DNA from 2 places in the Marichromatium sp. AB32 genome. Region 2 is predicted to be linked to the other one. Evidence: predicted binding sites of a transcription regulator. Region 2 holds the regulator's gene; the other holds the start of a gene.
What was found. The regulator sigma-54, encoded in region 2, starts transcription at its own class of promoters, with help from an activator protein. The targets are predictions, from matches to a motif close to TGGCANGNTNCNTGCTT.
Positions count from the first base shown of each region.

Region 1: flgA (flagellar basal body P-ring formation chaperone FlgA) is a predicted target of sigma-54. The motif match lies at 2,453-2,469, and genes of this name have one in related genera.

Region 1 covers NZ_RHFJ01000001.1:140,808-148,342, reverse strand. The annotation lists gene EBL85_RS00740 (flagellar brake protein) at 1-654, opposite strand, end outside; gene EBL85_RS00735 (flagella synthesis protein FlgN) at 719-1,195, opposite strand; gene flgM (flagellar biosynthesis anti-sigma factor FlgM) at 1,222-1,533, opposite strand; gene flgA (flagellar basal body P-ring formation chaperone FlgA) at 1,634-2,383, opposite strand; gene EBL85_RS00720 (chemotaxis protein CheV) at 2,641-3,573, shown strand; gene EBL85_RS00715 (protein-glutamate O-methyltransferase CheR) at 3,699-4,511, shown strand; gene flgB (flagellar basal body rod protein FlgB) at 4,763-5,167, shown strand; gene flgC (flagellar basal body rod protein FlgC) at 5,171-5,590, shown strand; gene EBL85_RS00695 (flagellar hook assembly protein FlgD) at 5,601-6,281, shown strand; partial or broken gene EBL85_RS17370 (flagellar hook-basal body complex protein) at 6,358-7,161, shown strand; partial or broken gene EBL85_RS17365 (flagellar hook protein FlgE) at 7,453-7,535, shown strand, end outside.
Region 2 covers NZ_RHFJ01000016.1:20,010-27,544, forward strand. The annotation lists gene ptsP (phosphoenolpyruvate--protein phosphotransferase) at 1-1,275, opposite strand, end outside; gene EBL85_RS07035 (HPr family phosphocarrier protein) at 1,272-1,541, opposite strand; gene EBL85_RS07040 (PTS sugar transporter subunit IIA) at 1,538-1,939, opposite strand; gene rapZ (RNase adapter RapZ) at 1,936-2,793, opposite strand; gene hprK (HPr(Ser) kinase/phosphatase) at 2,842-3,810, opposite strand; gene EBL85_RS07055 (PTS sugar transporter subunit IIA) at 3,830-4,288, opposite strand; gene hpf (ribosome hibernation-promoting factor, HPF/YfiA family) at 4,576-4,929, opposite strand; gene EBL85_RS07065 (RNA polymerase factor sigma-54) at 4,965-6,437, opposite strand; gene lptB (LPS export ABC transporter ATP-binding protein) at 6,619-7,344, opposite strand; gene lptA (lipopolysaccharide transport periplasmic protein LptA) at 7,358-7,535, opposite strand, start outside.

The DNA of each region.
Region 1 (7,535 bases), on a different contig from region 2:
GCGCTCGGTGCCCTGATCGAGATTGACGATACGAAAACCGGCGGCGAAGCGCCCGGGCTCGGCCACGGGGCGGCTGTTGATCAGGACTGCCTCGCCGGTCAGCGGTGCGTTCAGGACCGGCAGCTGCATCCCCGAGTAGTGCAGCAGGGTGCCGGGCTCGACCCGTGCGATATCGCTCCAGTCGACCTCGAGACAGAAGCCCTTGGCCGAGAGGTCGAGCAGCCGGCCGTTGAGCGTATCACTGGAGTTGACGTGGTGCAGACGAACGTGACGGATCTCGCCAAAGGGCAGGGCGGCGCGGAAGATCTCGCGACGCTGCAGATAGTTGAGTGCCTCGGGGTAGGGGCAGGCGTAGAGCGCGATGCCGTCCTCCTCGAGGATGTCGGCCACCCGGGTCGAGAAGCGGATCGCGATCCCGCGCAGGTTGCCATAGACGCGGATCTCATGGGCCTGGCCGACCTGCTGATGTCCCTCCTCGGGGTGGAGTTCGTCGAGAAACAGTGTGCGCTGTTCACCATCGAGACGGATCAGCGAGGAGGCGAACAGCGGGCCGTCGGGATCGAGACGGACGTTGACCACCAGCAGCCGGTGATTCATGTCGCTGAGGATGGTCGAGATCCGTCCGGGGTTGGTGATCAACTCTTCTGCGGCCATGATGCTGCTCGGTCTGTGGTTGGCGGAGGGGCCGTCCGGCTCCGGCCAGGGCGAGGTCGGCCTGTCAGGCGCGGCTGATGGTGCGACTGTGCGGGGTGCCGTTGTTGGCCTGGCCGCGCGGGTCGTAGGTGGTGGCGTTGGGGTCCTCGCCGCGGAGGATGCGCAGCGACAGGGTGACGCGCTTGCGATCACGATTGATCAGTGTGGCATTGGTGCGGTTGAGTTGGTCGCAGCGCACCACGTAGCCCCGCAGCGCATCCCAGCGCGGGGTGAGGTCGCGTCGTGGATCAACGCGCTCGAGCAGCCGCTCCACGCCCTGGGCGTCGAAGGTGTAGCCGGTGTCCTCGACCCATTGCTTCATGCGTAACGTCTCTTCCTCGAGCTGGTCGGCGAGCTGCTGCTTGCCGGCGACGACGCGCTGCAATTCATCGGGATCGCGCAGCTCGATCGCCCGGGTCTCGTCGAGCAACGCCTGCTCCAGACGGGTCGCCAGGGCGATCGCCGTTTCGAGCGAGTGGGCGAAGGGACCGGTGTGCTCCATGGGCCAACCTCAAGTCAGACGGTGATTCAGGCCAGCAGTTGCTCGAACTCGATGACGCTGTCGGCGAGCTGCTGGTTGTCGATCGGATAGCGCCCCTCGGCGATGGCCTGCTTGATCTTCGCGACCTTGGCCTCGTCGATCGGCGGCTCGGTCGATTCGCCCCGCGATGCGCTCATGCTCTTGGCCGCTGAGGTCAACGTGACCGTCTCCCCACCCTCGACGCCCGGACGTGCCTGGGCCTCGCCCTCGGGCGCCTTGGCGCCACCGCGCACGCCGTTGCCGGCGGAGTTGTTGCCTTCGGTGCGAAACGCGGTCGTGGTGAGGTTCTTGATGTCCATTGGCGTTGCTTCCGATCGACGTGGGCTCACAGCTGATAACGGCCGTCGACCAGGAAACTGTAGTCCATTGTCGTGTGCCCGTCGCAGCCCCACCATATGGCTACAATGGTACGTGGATATGCCCGGAGGGTTCCACATAGCCTTCGACGATCCGGCGCGAGGAGCGGTTGCGCACGCGGATGCGCTCTCCCGCCGCTCCATCCTCGAGCGCCTCGCCGGACATTCGGACCATCAGGCCGCCGTCTCCCGAGTAGATGGTGACGAGCTGTCCGCGCTCGACGAGCTTGCGCGGGGCGACGTGGGCGCTGGTGATGACTTGCCCCGGAGTGAGCGCGCGGCGCGCTTCCATGCCGATCACGGCGTTCGGGTCCCTGAAGTAACCACCGCTCAGGCTCGAGACCTCCTGGCGTTCACGCCGCAGGTCGGTTGCCTGGATACGCTGCTCGCGGGCGATCGGCCTGGCGACCACCACGACCTGGGTGTGGCGCTCGATACGGGCGGGGACGAAGATCGACCATTGCACCGGCTCGGAGCAGCGCAGGTTGACGGTGGTCGAGCCGCTGGTGCGGGCGCCGGGGGCGAGACTGGCGTTCGGCGTACGATCACACCGCGCCAGTCGCAGGCGGGCGTCGATCTGGCCGACCAGGACCTCGATCTCGTCCGTCCCCGTCGTTTGGGTGATCGCCGAGAGATAGGTGGCCACGGTATCGCGGAGTCGCTCGACCGACTCGATCTCGCCAGCCTGGGGGTGCTGCGCTGGCCACAACAGCAGGCTGAGGAGACCGGCGAGGGCGATCGCCAGGCTGATGGTGCGCCGTGTCGGGTTGTCGATAGAGGTGGATGGTTGCATGGGGATCACCGCTGAATGGATGCTGGCGGGGTGCCGACGCGCCGGGTCGGCTGTCCGATACGCCATGGCATGCAGAAATCGCGCCTGAGCGTAGCCCGGGGCAGGGTCGGTGGTGGCGTCTCGTTGGGTCATGATGCCCCGGAGAGACGAGTGGGAGAGGACGGCTGCGCCGAATTCGTTCATGAAGCCTGTCGGCTTAGGCTATCATGCTCAGGCATGATCACCCGGGCCGGCGGGCCTCGACTTGGAGGTGGTAGATGAGTCAGTTTATTGACGACGTCGATCAACGTACCCGCATGGTGGGGCAGAATCGCATGGAGCTGCTGCTGTTCCACCTCGGCAGCGACCAGACGTTCGGTATCAATGTGTTCAAGGTTCGCGAGGTGATCGCTCGCCCCAAGCTGCAGCAGTTGCCCGGGGCGAGCGCGATCGTGCGCGGCGTGGCGACGATCCGTGACCGCACGGTCTCGATCATCGATCTGGCGCAGGCCATCGGCTTCGTCGACCGGCCGGGGGATGATACCGATGCCAAGGTGATCGTCACCGAGTTCAACCGTTCGGTGCAGGGCTTCTGGGTCTCGGCGGTGGATCGTATCGTCAACGTCAACTGGGAGACGGTGAAGCCGCCGCCACGAGGGACCGAACAGGAAAGCTATCTGGTGGCGGTCACCGAGGTCGAGGGGCGGCTGGTGCAGATCATCGATGTCGAGCGGGTGTTCGCTGCCATCAATCAGCTCAAGGAAGATGTCTCGGAGACCACCCTGGAGCGGGCCGAGCACATCGATCATCACAAGTCGATCCTGGTGGTCGACGACTCGATGGTCGCGCGCAAGCAGATCGAGCGCGCCATTGGCGAGATCGGTTTCCAGGTCGAGACCCGCTCCGATGGTCGCGCCGCGCTCGACTTCCTCGAGGAGCTGGCCGAGACTGGCGCTGTCTCGGACACCATCGAGATGGTGATCTCCGACATCGAGATGCCGCGTATGGACGGCTATACCCTGACCCGCAAGATCCGCGACAATAGCAAGCTCAAGGATCTGCCGGTGGTGCTGCACTCCTCGCTGAGCGGGCAGTTCAACGCCGATATGGTCAAGCGCGCCGGGGCCGATGACTTCCTGCCGAAGTTCGATCCGGACGAGTTGGCCGCGATGGTGATGAAGCATGGTGGCCGACCCGCGGACGACTCCTGAGCGAGATGGCCCTTACAGTCTTCCTGATGCATAGAAAGTGTGAGTATTCCATTGAGTGATTCGATCAGCGTGGTCCTGCGCCAGTGCATGGCGGATGCGAACGGACGTTTGGCCAGAGGTCTGTCGTGATAGATCCGCAAGACTACGCAGAATTCTCGCGCTTTCTCTCCGAGTGCTGCGGCTTGGTGCTGGGTGAGAATCGTCAGTATCTCGTCTCCAGTCGGCTCTCACGCCTGCTCGGTGAGTTCTCCTTCTCCAGTGTCGAGGAGCTGCTGCGCGCGCTGCGCCGCTCTGCGGACCCGACGCTCAAGTCGCGTGTGATCGACGCGATGACCACCAACGAGACCTCATGGTTTCGTGATGTCTATCCGTTCGAGATCCTGCGCCACGTGGTCCTGCCCGAGCTGGCGGAAAAGAAACGCCCGATCCGCATCTGGTCGGCGGCCTGCTCGAGCGGTCAGGAGCCTTACAGCATCGCCATGGTGCTGGCCGAGTGGGAGCAGAGCTTTCCGCCGAAGAACATCCAGACCAGCGTGCTCGGCACCGATCTCTCCGATACCGTGCTCGCCGAGGCGCGTGGTGGTGTCTACGATGGGCTTGGGATCGTGCGCGGCCTGAGCAAGGAACGGCGCGACCGTTTCTTCGAGACCGTGCCCAACGGGCATCGCATCAAGCCCGATATCCAGCGTCGGGTCCGCTTCCAGAAGCTCAACCTGATGGAGTCCTATGCCGCGCTCGGCAAGTTCGAGATCGTCTTCTGTCGCAACGTGCTGATCTATTTCTCGGCCGAGACCAAGCGTCGGGTTTTTGACGGCATTGCCAAACAGATGGAGCCGGGTGGCTATCTCTTCGTCGGAGCCTCCGAATCGGTCGGCTCCTATACCAACGCCTTCGAGATGGTCCGCACGCCAAAGGGCGCCGTGCTCAGGCGTCGTTAGCGCCTCTCTACGACCCCGCTCGCGCTCCTGTCTGTTCGCGGCGGGGTCGTCTCCAGCCTCCAGCCTCCAGCCTCCAGCCTCCAGCCTCCAGCCTCCAGCCTCCAGCCTCCAGCCTCCAGCCTCCAGCCTCCAGCCTCCAGCCTCCAGCCTCCAGCCTCCAGCCTCCAGCCTCCAGCCTCCAGCCTCCAGCCTCCAGGTTGGCCTAATGTTTGCATTGTCTTCGGCAAGTCAATGCCACAGGCGTGTTCCACATGAGTCTTTCACTCGACAAGGCACTGGGGATCCAGCCCGCGGCGGTACGGGTGCGGGCACAGCGTCTGGAGCTGCTGGCCTCGAACCTCGCCAACGCGGACACCCCGAACTACAAGGCACAGGACATCGATTTCAGGTCTGCGCTCGCCACCCAGGTCGAGCGTGACGATCTGTTGCCACTGGAGCAGACCCGGCAGGGCCATCTGCCGCTGCCGCGCGCGGATCTGGACTCGGCGATGGCGCCGCTCTATCGCATCCCGTCGCAGCCGTCGCTTGATGGCAACACCGTCGACCCGCAGTTCGAGCGCGCCGCCTTCGCCGAGAACGCCATGCAGTTCCAGAGCAGCCTCGAGTTCCTCAATCGTCGGGTTTCCGGCATCCGCTCCGCACTACGCAAGGAGTAAGGCATGAGCACCCTATTCAGTGTCTTCAATACCTCGGCCTCGGCGCTGACCGCGCAGTCGGTGCGACTGAATACCGTCGCTTCAAACCTGGCCAACGCCAATACCGCGGCGAGCTCGCCGGAGGAGACCTACAAGTCGAAGCAGGTGCTGTTCCAGACCCTGCTCGATCGCAGCGACCCCACGGGCGCGGCCCGCCCGGTGCGGGTGGCCGATATCGTCGACTCTACCGCCGAGCCGATCCCGACCTTCGAGCCCAACCACCCGCAGGCCAATGAGGAGGGCTATGTGTTCCGCCCGGCGATCAGCGTCGTCGAGGAGATGGCCAACATGATGTCGGCCTCGCGCAGCTACGAGGCCAACGTCGAGGTGATGAACACCTCGCGCCAGCTGTTGCAGCGCACCCTGCGCATCGGTCAGAGCTAGGAGCCTCGCCATGAGTGAAATCAATACCGACGTGCTCACTGGGCTGGGGCTCAGCAGTTACGAGGGCACCAAGAAGGAACCGATCGACAACTCGCTCGGCCAGGAGGACTTCCTCAAGCTGATGACCACCCAGCTGTCCAACCAGGACCCGCTCAACCCGATGGAGAACGGCGAGTTCATCGGCGAGCTGGCGCAGTTCTCCACCGTCACCGGCATCGAGGAGCTGACCGTCGCCTTCGAGTCGTTGGCGCAGTCGTTCAGCCAATGGCAGACCCTGCAGGGCGCGTCCCTGGTCGGTCGCGATGTACTGGTGCCGGTCGAGGACTTCGAGTTCCAGTCGGGGGAGACGGTGGCGGGAGCGATCAGTCTGCCGAGCTCCGGGACTGGCGTTACGGTCGACGTCTACAACGATGCGGGACAGGTGGTGCGCTCGATGGATCTCGGTACCCAGGCATCGGGCTTGCATGACTTCACCTGGGACGGCTTGACGAACGACGGAACGGAGGCGCCCAGCGGCACCTACGAGTTCAAGTCCAGGGCGCTGCTCGGCGAGAGCACCGAGGCGCTCTACACCCTGGTCAGTGGCGAGGTCAGCAGCGTCGCCCTGGGCGGGGAGGACAGTGGCCTGGTGCTCCAGGTGCAGGGGCTCGGCAACGTCGACTTCAACAGTGTGTTCCGCATCGGCAGTTGACGCGCGCATGGATGCGGCGCGCCGGTAGACCCTGGGACGTCATCGCAGATATCAGCTCTAGTTCAGGAGACGCATCATGCCTTTTCGCATCGGACTCAGTGGTCTGAACGCCGCCTCGGCCGACCTCGAGGTCACGGGTAACAACATCGCCAACGCCGGCACCGTCGGCTTCAAGGAGTCGCGCGCCGAGTTCGCCGACGTCTTCGCCAACTCCTACGGCGACATCACCAAGACCGCCATCGGCTCGGGCGTGCGTCTGGAGGCGGTGACCCAGCAGTTCAGCCAGGGCAACATCGATTTCACCGACAACGCGCTCGATCTCGCGATCAACGGTGAGGGCTTCTTCGTGCTCAACGACAACGGCGAGCAGCTCTACACCCGCGCCGGGGCCTTCCAGGTCAACCGCGACGGCTTCGTCGTCAACAGCGCCGGCCAGCGTCTGCAGGTGTTCCCGCCGGTCGAGAAGAACAGCCCCGACCCCGGTTTCAGCACCGGTCAGTTGAGCGACCTCCAGCTCGACTTCGGTGACAATCCGCCGCGTCCGACCTCGGAGATCGACATGTCGATCAACCTCAGCTCGGAGGCCGAGCAGATCGTCGACGAGGAGGCGGGGGTGATCAATGTGACGGCCGATCCCGCCAACACCGGCGCGGTGACCGAGTCGCGGGTCTATGTGGTCGATTCGAGCAACCCGAACTATCTCAACCCGTTCACCCTCACCTACGACGCGACCAACGATGAGTACACCTATGATGACGGGACCGGTACCCAGGTCCCGGTCGCGGCGGAGAATGTCGTGGTCAGTGGCGACAAGACCACGATCACCGTCAATGGCTGGGCGATGGAGCTGTACGGCACACCCGCCGATGGCGATCAGTTCTCGACCGCGCCCGAGGCGACGGCCACCGTGGGGAGCGCCAACACCAGCGCGGTGACCGTGAGCGGTCTGGCGGTACTCGACTCCTCGGACCCCGATATCCTCGATCCGGCGACCCTGGTCTATCAGGGGGCGAACGCGGCTGGTGACGAGCAGTATCTGCTCAACGGCAAGCTGGTGCTGGCCACGGTGAGCGGTGGCCAGCACGTCATCTCCGAGAACGGCTGGGAGCTGACGCTGTCTGCCCAACCCGATGTCGGCGACGAGTTCAGCGTGGCCTTCGAGCCCGGGGCCCCGGTGAAGTTCGACCAGACCGATCCGGAGACCTATCAGTACTCCACCGCGCTGACCCTCTATGACTCGCTCGGCGCGCCGCG
Region 2 (7,535 bases):
CAGCCCCTCGCTGGCGAGTTCGCGCTTGAGCTGCTCGAGCAGTTGGCGTACCGCCATGACCTCGCGCACCCCCGAGACCATCGGCAGCATCAGCCGCACCGGACCGAGCGCCGAGGCGCGCAGGATGGCACGCAGCTGTGGTCGGAACAGTGCCGGTTCCTTGAGACAGAGACGGATCGCGCGCAGCCCCAGCGCGGGATTGCCGCTCGGCTCGATGGGCTGGGCGGCGCTGTCCTTGTCGGCACCGAGATCGAGGGTGCGGATGGTGGTGGGGATGCCGCCGAGTCCCTCGATCATCGCCGCGTAGCTGGCGAACTGCTCTTCCTCGTCGGGCAGGTCGAGGCGGTTCATGTAGAGGAACTCGGTGCGGTAGAGTCCGACGCCGGCGGCGCCGTTGGCGCGCGCCGTCTCCACGTCCTCGGGCAGCTCGAGGTTGGCCTGGAGGCCGACTGCGATGCCATCGCGGGTGCGCGCGGCGCGTCCGATCAGTCGGCGCAGCCGGTGCTGGCGCGCCTCGGCGGCGCGGACGCGATCACGGAAGTGGGCGATGGTGAGGTCGTCGGCATCGCACAGCACGGTGCCGTTCTCGCCGTCGACCACCAGGAACTCGCGCGGCTCGATGTAGCGGGTGATGTTGCGCACCCCGATCACCGCCGGGACCCCGAGGCTGCGCGCGAGGATCGCGGTGTGCGACATCGGCCCGCCGAACTCGGTGACGAAGCCGGCGATGCCGCGGTGGTGGAGCAGGATGGTGTCGGCCGGGGTGAGGTCGCGGGCGACCACCACATGGCCGTCGAGATCGTGCTCGGGCAGGCGCGGCTCCGGGGACTCGCCGGCGAGGAAGGACTGGATCTGGTGGACGACGTGCTCGACGTCGTCACGGCGGGTGCGCAGATAGGGGTCGTCCATCTCGTCGAAGATGCGCACCAGGGTGTCGCGCTGCTGCTGCAGCGCCCACTCGGCGCTGCAGCGCTCGGCGCTGACGATGCGCCGGACCTCCTCGACCAGCGCCGCGTCCTCGAGCATCAGCAGATGGGTATCGATGAATTCGGCGATGTTCTGCGGGGTCTGGGTGGGGATCTGCGCGCGCACCGCCTCGAGCGCGCCGCGCGCCGCGTCGATCGCCCGCTCCAGCCGCTCGAGTTCGGCGGGTACCTGCTCGTCGCTGATCTCGATATGGCCGATGGTGGCCAGGCTGCGACTGTCGACCAGCGCCGGCCCGAGCGCGATGGCGCGCGTCGAGTGGATGCCGATGCCCTGATAGGCGATGGTCACTCGCCTTCCCCGAAGCGGTCGCCGATGAGTTGCTCGATCGCCGTCAGTGCAGCGGCCTCGTCCTCGCCCTCGGCGCTGACGGTGATCCAGGTGCCGCGGCTGGCGGCCAGCATCATCACCCCCATGATGCTCTTGCCGTTGACGCGCTGACCGCGGCGCTCGACCTCGATGCGGCTGGTGAAGCCGTTGGCGCACTGCACCAGCTTGGCCGCAGCGCGGGCGTGGAGGCCGAGTTTGTTGATGATCTCGAAGTCCTTGCTGGTCATGCGTCCTGCTCCTGGCAGCGAATCACACCCTCGCGCCCGCCCTCGAGCGCCTTCTCGGCGACGCTGTCGAGGTCGAGCTCGGCATAGTTGAGCGCGCGCAGCAGCATCGGCAGGTTGACCCCGGAGATCACCCGTACCCGGCGTCGCTGCTCGTGCAGCGCCAGGGCGATGTTGGCCGGGGTGGCACCGTAGAGATCGGTGAGCACCAGTACGCCGCCGCCCTGGTCGAGTCGGTCGACGCAGTCGAGCGCCTCGCGCAGCATGCACTCGCAGGGACGGTCGTTGACCAGTTCGAGCGCTTCGGTGGCTGCCGGCTCGGTGCCGAGGATGGCGCTGGCGATGCGCAGCAGGTCGCCGCCGAGTGGCTGGTGGGTGATGAGTAACAGTCCGATGCTCACGGTAACTCCCGGTGTCTGACCAGCACCTTGTGACCGGTCTGCTCGAAGTGACGGCGCAGCGCCTCGGTCATGTAGACCGAGCGATGCTGGCCGCCGGTACAGCCGATGGCGATGGTGAGATAACTGCGCCCGTCGGTCTCGAAGCGCGGGATCCAGCGGTCGAAGAAGGCGAGCATGTCGTCACGCATCTCGCCGACCTCGGTGCTGGCGTCGAGGAACTCCATCACCGGCTGATCGAGTCCGGTCAGTTGCTTGAGTTCCGGCTGCCAGTGCGGGTTGGGCAGGCAGCGCACGTCGAAGATGAAGTCGACGTCCTTGGGCACGCCGTGCTTGAAGCCGAACGACTGCAGCAGGATCGAGACCTTGGGCGAGTCGCTGCCGACGAGGTGGGCGCGGACCAGGTCGCGTAGTTCGTGCACATTGGTGTGGGTGGTGTCGATACGGATCTCGGCGCAGCGGCCGATGGCCTCGAGCAGACGGCGCTCGAGGCGGATGGCCTCGTCGAGCGAGCGGTTGCCGCGGGTGAGCGGGTGACGTCGCCGGGTCTCGCTGAAGCGGCGCTTGAGGGTGTCGGTGTCGGCGTCGAGGAACATCACCCGACAGTCGATGCCCTGGGCGCGCGCCTCCTCGATTAGCTCCGCGAGCCGACCGAGCGCGCGCGGGCTGGTGCGCGCGTCGATGCCCACCGCGGTGCTGGAGAAGCCGTCGTCGGGGGCCTTGCGCAGCCCCGCGACCAGGTCCTTGAGCAGGAACAGCGGCAGGTTGTCGATGCAGTAATAGCCAAGGTCCTCGAGCGTATGCAGGGCGACGCTCTTGCCCGAGCCGGACAGGCCACTGAGGATGACGAGTTTCATGGGCTGCGGGTTGCTCCGGGCCGGTCCCGATCGAGGTCGGGAGCGGTGCTAGGGTCTGGATCCGGGGCCGGGCGGGTCGGGGCGGTCGAGACGGATCGCCCGCGCCTGCCGGTCGATGAAGTCGACGCCGGCGTCATAGCCACGGATACGTAGGATCTGGTGGCGCACTGCCGCTTCCACCAGGATGGCCAGGTTGCGTCCCGGCGCCACCGGCATGGTGATGGTCGGGATCGCCACCCCGAGCACGTCGGTTGCCGAGAGGCTGCCGGTGAGCCGGTCGAGACCGGCGATCTGTTGCTGGTCGAGGGGTTGCAGATCGATGATCAGGTTCAGCGTCTTGCTGCGCTGGACCGCGCCCTCGCCGAACATCGCGCGGATGTTGAGGATACCCAGCCCGCGCACCTCGAGGAAGTCCCGCAGGGTCTCCGGGCAGGTGCCCTCGATGGCCTCCGGGGCGATGCGCGCGAAGCGCGGCGCGTCGTCGGCGATGAGCCGATGACCGCGGGTGATCAGGTCGAGCGCCAGCTCGCTCTTGCCCACCGCCGGATCGCCGACCAGCAATACCCCCATCCCCAGCACCTCGATGAAGACGCCGTGCAGGGTCTGGCGCTCGGCCAGGGCGTGGGTGAGAAAATAGCGCAGGTGGTTGATCAGCTCCTCGTCGCCGAGCGGCGAGCCGAGCAGCGGGGTGTCGTGCTCGGCGGCGAAGGCGAAGAAGGCGGGGTGGGGCTCGAGGCCGTCGGCGAACAGGATCGCCGCCGGTTGCTCGGCGAAGAGTTGCTCGAGGGTTTCCTCGAAGGCGGTGCGTCCCAGTGCCTGGAGATAGCGCTGCTCGGCGCGCCCGATCACCTGCAGACAGTTGGGGTGGATGCAGTTGAGCGAGCCGATCAGCGACTCGCGCGAGCGTGCGCGCTCGGGCCGGCGCAGTGGGGAGCCTTGTTCGGGCTCGCCGTTGAGCCAGCGCAGCTGCAGCCGCGGGCCGGTCTGTTCGAGGAGTGACTGGAGGCTGTCGAGCATGGCCCAGGTCGGCGTGGCGCTAGCGCGCCTCGCTCGTCTCGATCAGTTGCAGCACGCTCGCCGCCGAGCCGGCCTCGCGCAGCGCGGCGCGGGTGGCCGGGTCGCTGAACATGCCGGCGAGCCGGGCGAGCAAGCGCAGATGCTCCTCGGTGGCGCTCTCCGGGACCAGCAGGGCGAAGGCGAGATCGACCGGCTCGCCGTCGATCGCGTCATAGTCGACCCCGGTGCTGGTGCTGACGAAGGCTCCGAGCACCTCGTTGATCTCCTTGATGCGGGCGTGCGGCAGCGCCACACCGTGACCGAGTCCGGTGCTGCCGAGTCGCTCGCGCTCGAGCAGACGCTCGAAGACGAGTTCGGTGTTGAGACGGGGGTGGTCGTTGGCCAGCAGCTCGGCGAGCGTCTCGAGCAGCCGCTTCTTGCTGGCGATCTCGGCACCGCAGCTGACTCGGGCCTCGCTGATCAGGTCTGGACTGAACATCGGTCAAGGCTCCTGGTGGTCGCAGGGACAGGGGCGCTGGGCGGTGACGGTGTCCGGTGTCCATACCGGCGGGTGATCGGGGCGCGTGGTCGTGGTCATGGATTCTGGGTGTCCTTCGAGTCGTCGGAGCCCGCAGGTGTCGATATCGGCTCGGATCTCAGGGTCTCAATGCAAAACACCCCGAACGGCGCGATCACGGATCCGTTCGAGGTGTCGGTGCGTCGGTCCGGCGGGTGTCGGGTGTCCCGACGCCCCGCCGACGCATGGGCCATCAGGCCGTTGCCGGGCTATTCGGTATCGGCCTCGGCGTCGGCCTCGGCTTCAGAGTCGGCCGCCTTCGGGCCGGGTGCGCTGCGATAGTCGTTCTTCTTCTCCTTGTGGCGCAGGATCTGGCGATCGAGCTTGTCGGTCAGGCCGTCGATCGCGGCATACATATCTTCATGCACGGAGTCGGCGAAGAGCTTCCCACCATTGATGTGCAGCGTCGCCTCGGCCTTCTGGTCGAGCTTCTCAACGCTGAGAATGACGTGGGCATTGGTGACGTGGTCGAAGTGACGCGCCAGGCGTGCGAATTTGCTGTCGACGTAGTCGCGCAGTGCCTCGGTGATGTCGACGTGATGACCCGTCAGATTGATTTGCATCATTGGACTCCTTACAGGGGTTCCAAACAGCCTGCTCATGCCAGGCGTTTGCGCTCGTTCGAGGCTGGAATACCCATGGCCTCGCGGTACTTGGCGACGGTTCGACGCGCGACCTGGATGCCGCGATCGGCCAGTTCGGCCGCGATCTTGCTGTCGCTCAAGGGTTTTCTGGCGGGTTCGGCGGCGATCAGCTTACGAATGAGCGCGCGGATCGCCGTTGATGAACACTCCCCACCAGAAGTGGTGCTGACGTGGGACGAGAAGAAGTACTTGAACTCCAGGGTGCCCCTCGGCGTATGCATGTATTTCTGCGTGGTGACCCGGGAGACGGTCGACTCGTGCAGCTCGAGCGCCTCGGCGACGTCGCGCAGCACCATCGGCCGCATCGCCTCCTCGCCGTGCTCGAAGAACGCCTGCTGCATCTCCACGATCTTGGCGCCCACCCGCAGCACGGTGTCGTTGCGGCTCGCCAGGCTCTTGATGAACCAGCGCGCCTCCTGCAGGTGGTTGCGCATGGTGACGCTGTCGCTGCTGGTGTCGGCGCGCCGGATCAGCCGGGCGTAGTCTGCGTTCACCCTCAGTTTAGGTGTGGATTCCGGGTTGAGTTCCACCGACCAGCGACCATTCTCTCTGCGCACGAAGATGTCGGGTACAACGTACTCCGGGGGCTCCTGCGCGATCAAGTCGCCGGGGTGCGGGTTGAGCTGGCAGATCAGCGTGAGTGCACCACGAATCTCGGGCTCGGTCTGCTTGAAGCGGCGCATCAGCGCGGCGATGTCCTTGCGCGGCAGGTGCTCGAAGCCGTCGCGACAGATCGCCAGCGCGAGGTCGCGCTGCGGGGTCTCGGCGGGGAGCTGCCGCAGCTGGATCTGCAGGCACTCGGCGAGATCGCGGGCGCCGACCCCCGGGGGATCGAACGACTGCACCCGGTGCACCATGGTGGCGATCTCCTCGAGGCTGATCTGATCGTCGCCGATGGTGCTCAGCAGCTCGTCGAGATCGGCCCGAAGATAGCCGCGCGCGTCGATGGCATCGATCACCGCCTCGGCGATCATCTCGTCGCGCTCGCTCAGCCGGATCAGGTTGAGCTGCCAGAGGAGGTGATCGTGCAGGGTCTGAGGGCGGCTCTGGTGGAGGAAGGGGTCGAAATCGGCGTTCTCGGCGCTGCCCTGGGTGCTCGGCGGTAGATAGCCGTCGTAGACATCGGCCCACTGGGTGTCGACCGGGAGCTCATCGGGGATCTCGTTGGTCTCGCCCTGGAGCTCACGCTCGGCGCTGCCCTGCTCATCGCTGGGCGGGGACTCGTGTGCGCCATTGCCGCTGTCCTCTCCGTTGGCGGCGAAGCGGTCGGCCTCCTCGGCCTCCTCGAGCATCAGGTTGGAGTCCAGCGCCTCCTGGATCTCCTTCTGCAGCTCGAGCGTCGACAGCTGCAGGAGGCGAATCGCCTGCTGCAGCTGGGGCGTCATCGTCAGGTGTTGGCCGAGGCGAAGCTGGATGGTTTGCTTCATGGATCGCCGATGCGTCTTGCGTCTGTCTCTATGCCGGGTCGATGACCGTCCTATGACGATTATAGGTCGGGTGGCAACAAAGGTGCCTGAGTCACGTCAAGCGCGCCCCCTGCCGGGGCGCGATGGTCTTCATCTTACTCCCAATATGTAGCAGCGGGGCGCGGATGCTGCCGCCTACATGCTACATGGCGAAGTCGGCGCCGAGATAGACGTCGCGTACCTGCTGGTTGGCGAGCAGCTCGTCGGGGCGGCCGGCGGCGATCACCTCGCCATTACTGATGATGTAGCCGCGATCGCAGATGTCGAGCGTCTCGCGCACGTTGTGATCGGTGATCAACACGCCGATGCCGCGCTCGCGCAGGTGCGAAACGATCGCCTTGATGTCGCCCACGGCGATCGGGTCGACGCCGGCGAAGGGCTCGTCGAGCAGCATCACCTTGGGGTCGACGGCCAGCGCGCGGGCGATCTCGAGACGACGGCGCTCGCCGCCGGAGAGGCTGAGCGCCAGCGACTCGCCGATATGGGCGATGCCGAGCTCCTCGAGCAGCTGCTCGCAACGCTGCTCGCGCTGCTCGCGGTCGAGGTCGCCGCGGGTCTCGAGGATCGCGAGGATGTTGTCGCGCGCGCTGAGCTTGCGAAACACCGAGGGCTCCTGCGCCAGATAGCTCAGTCCGGCGCGCGCGCGCGCATGCATTGGCATCAGGGTGACATCGTGCTCGTCGAGGGTGATGCGCCCCTGGTCGGCCGGGATCAGCCCGACGATGAGATAGAAGCAGGTGGTCTTGCCCGCGCCGTTGGGGCCGAGCAGCCCGACCACCTCGCCGGCCTCGACCTCGACGCTCACTCCCCGCAGGACCTCGCGGCTGCGATAACGTTTCTTGAGCTGTTCGGCGCGCAGTACGCTCATCCGTCGACCCCTGTCATGACTCCTCCTCGGGGGTGATGGTGATCCGCACCCGACCGCTGCCGCCGGCACGGAAGTGTTCGCGGGCACGGTCGTAGACGATGTGCTCGCTGGCGACGCGGTCCTCGCCCTGGATCAGTACCGCCTCGTCGATCAGCACCAGCTCGTCGCGGTCGGTGTCGAACTCCATGCGC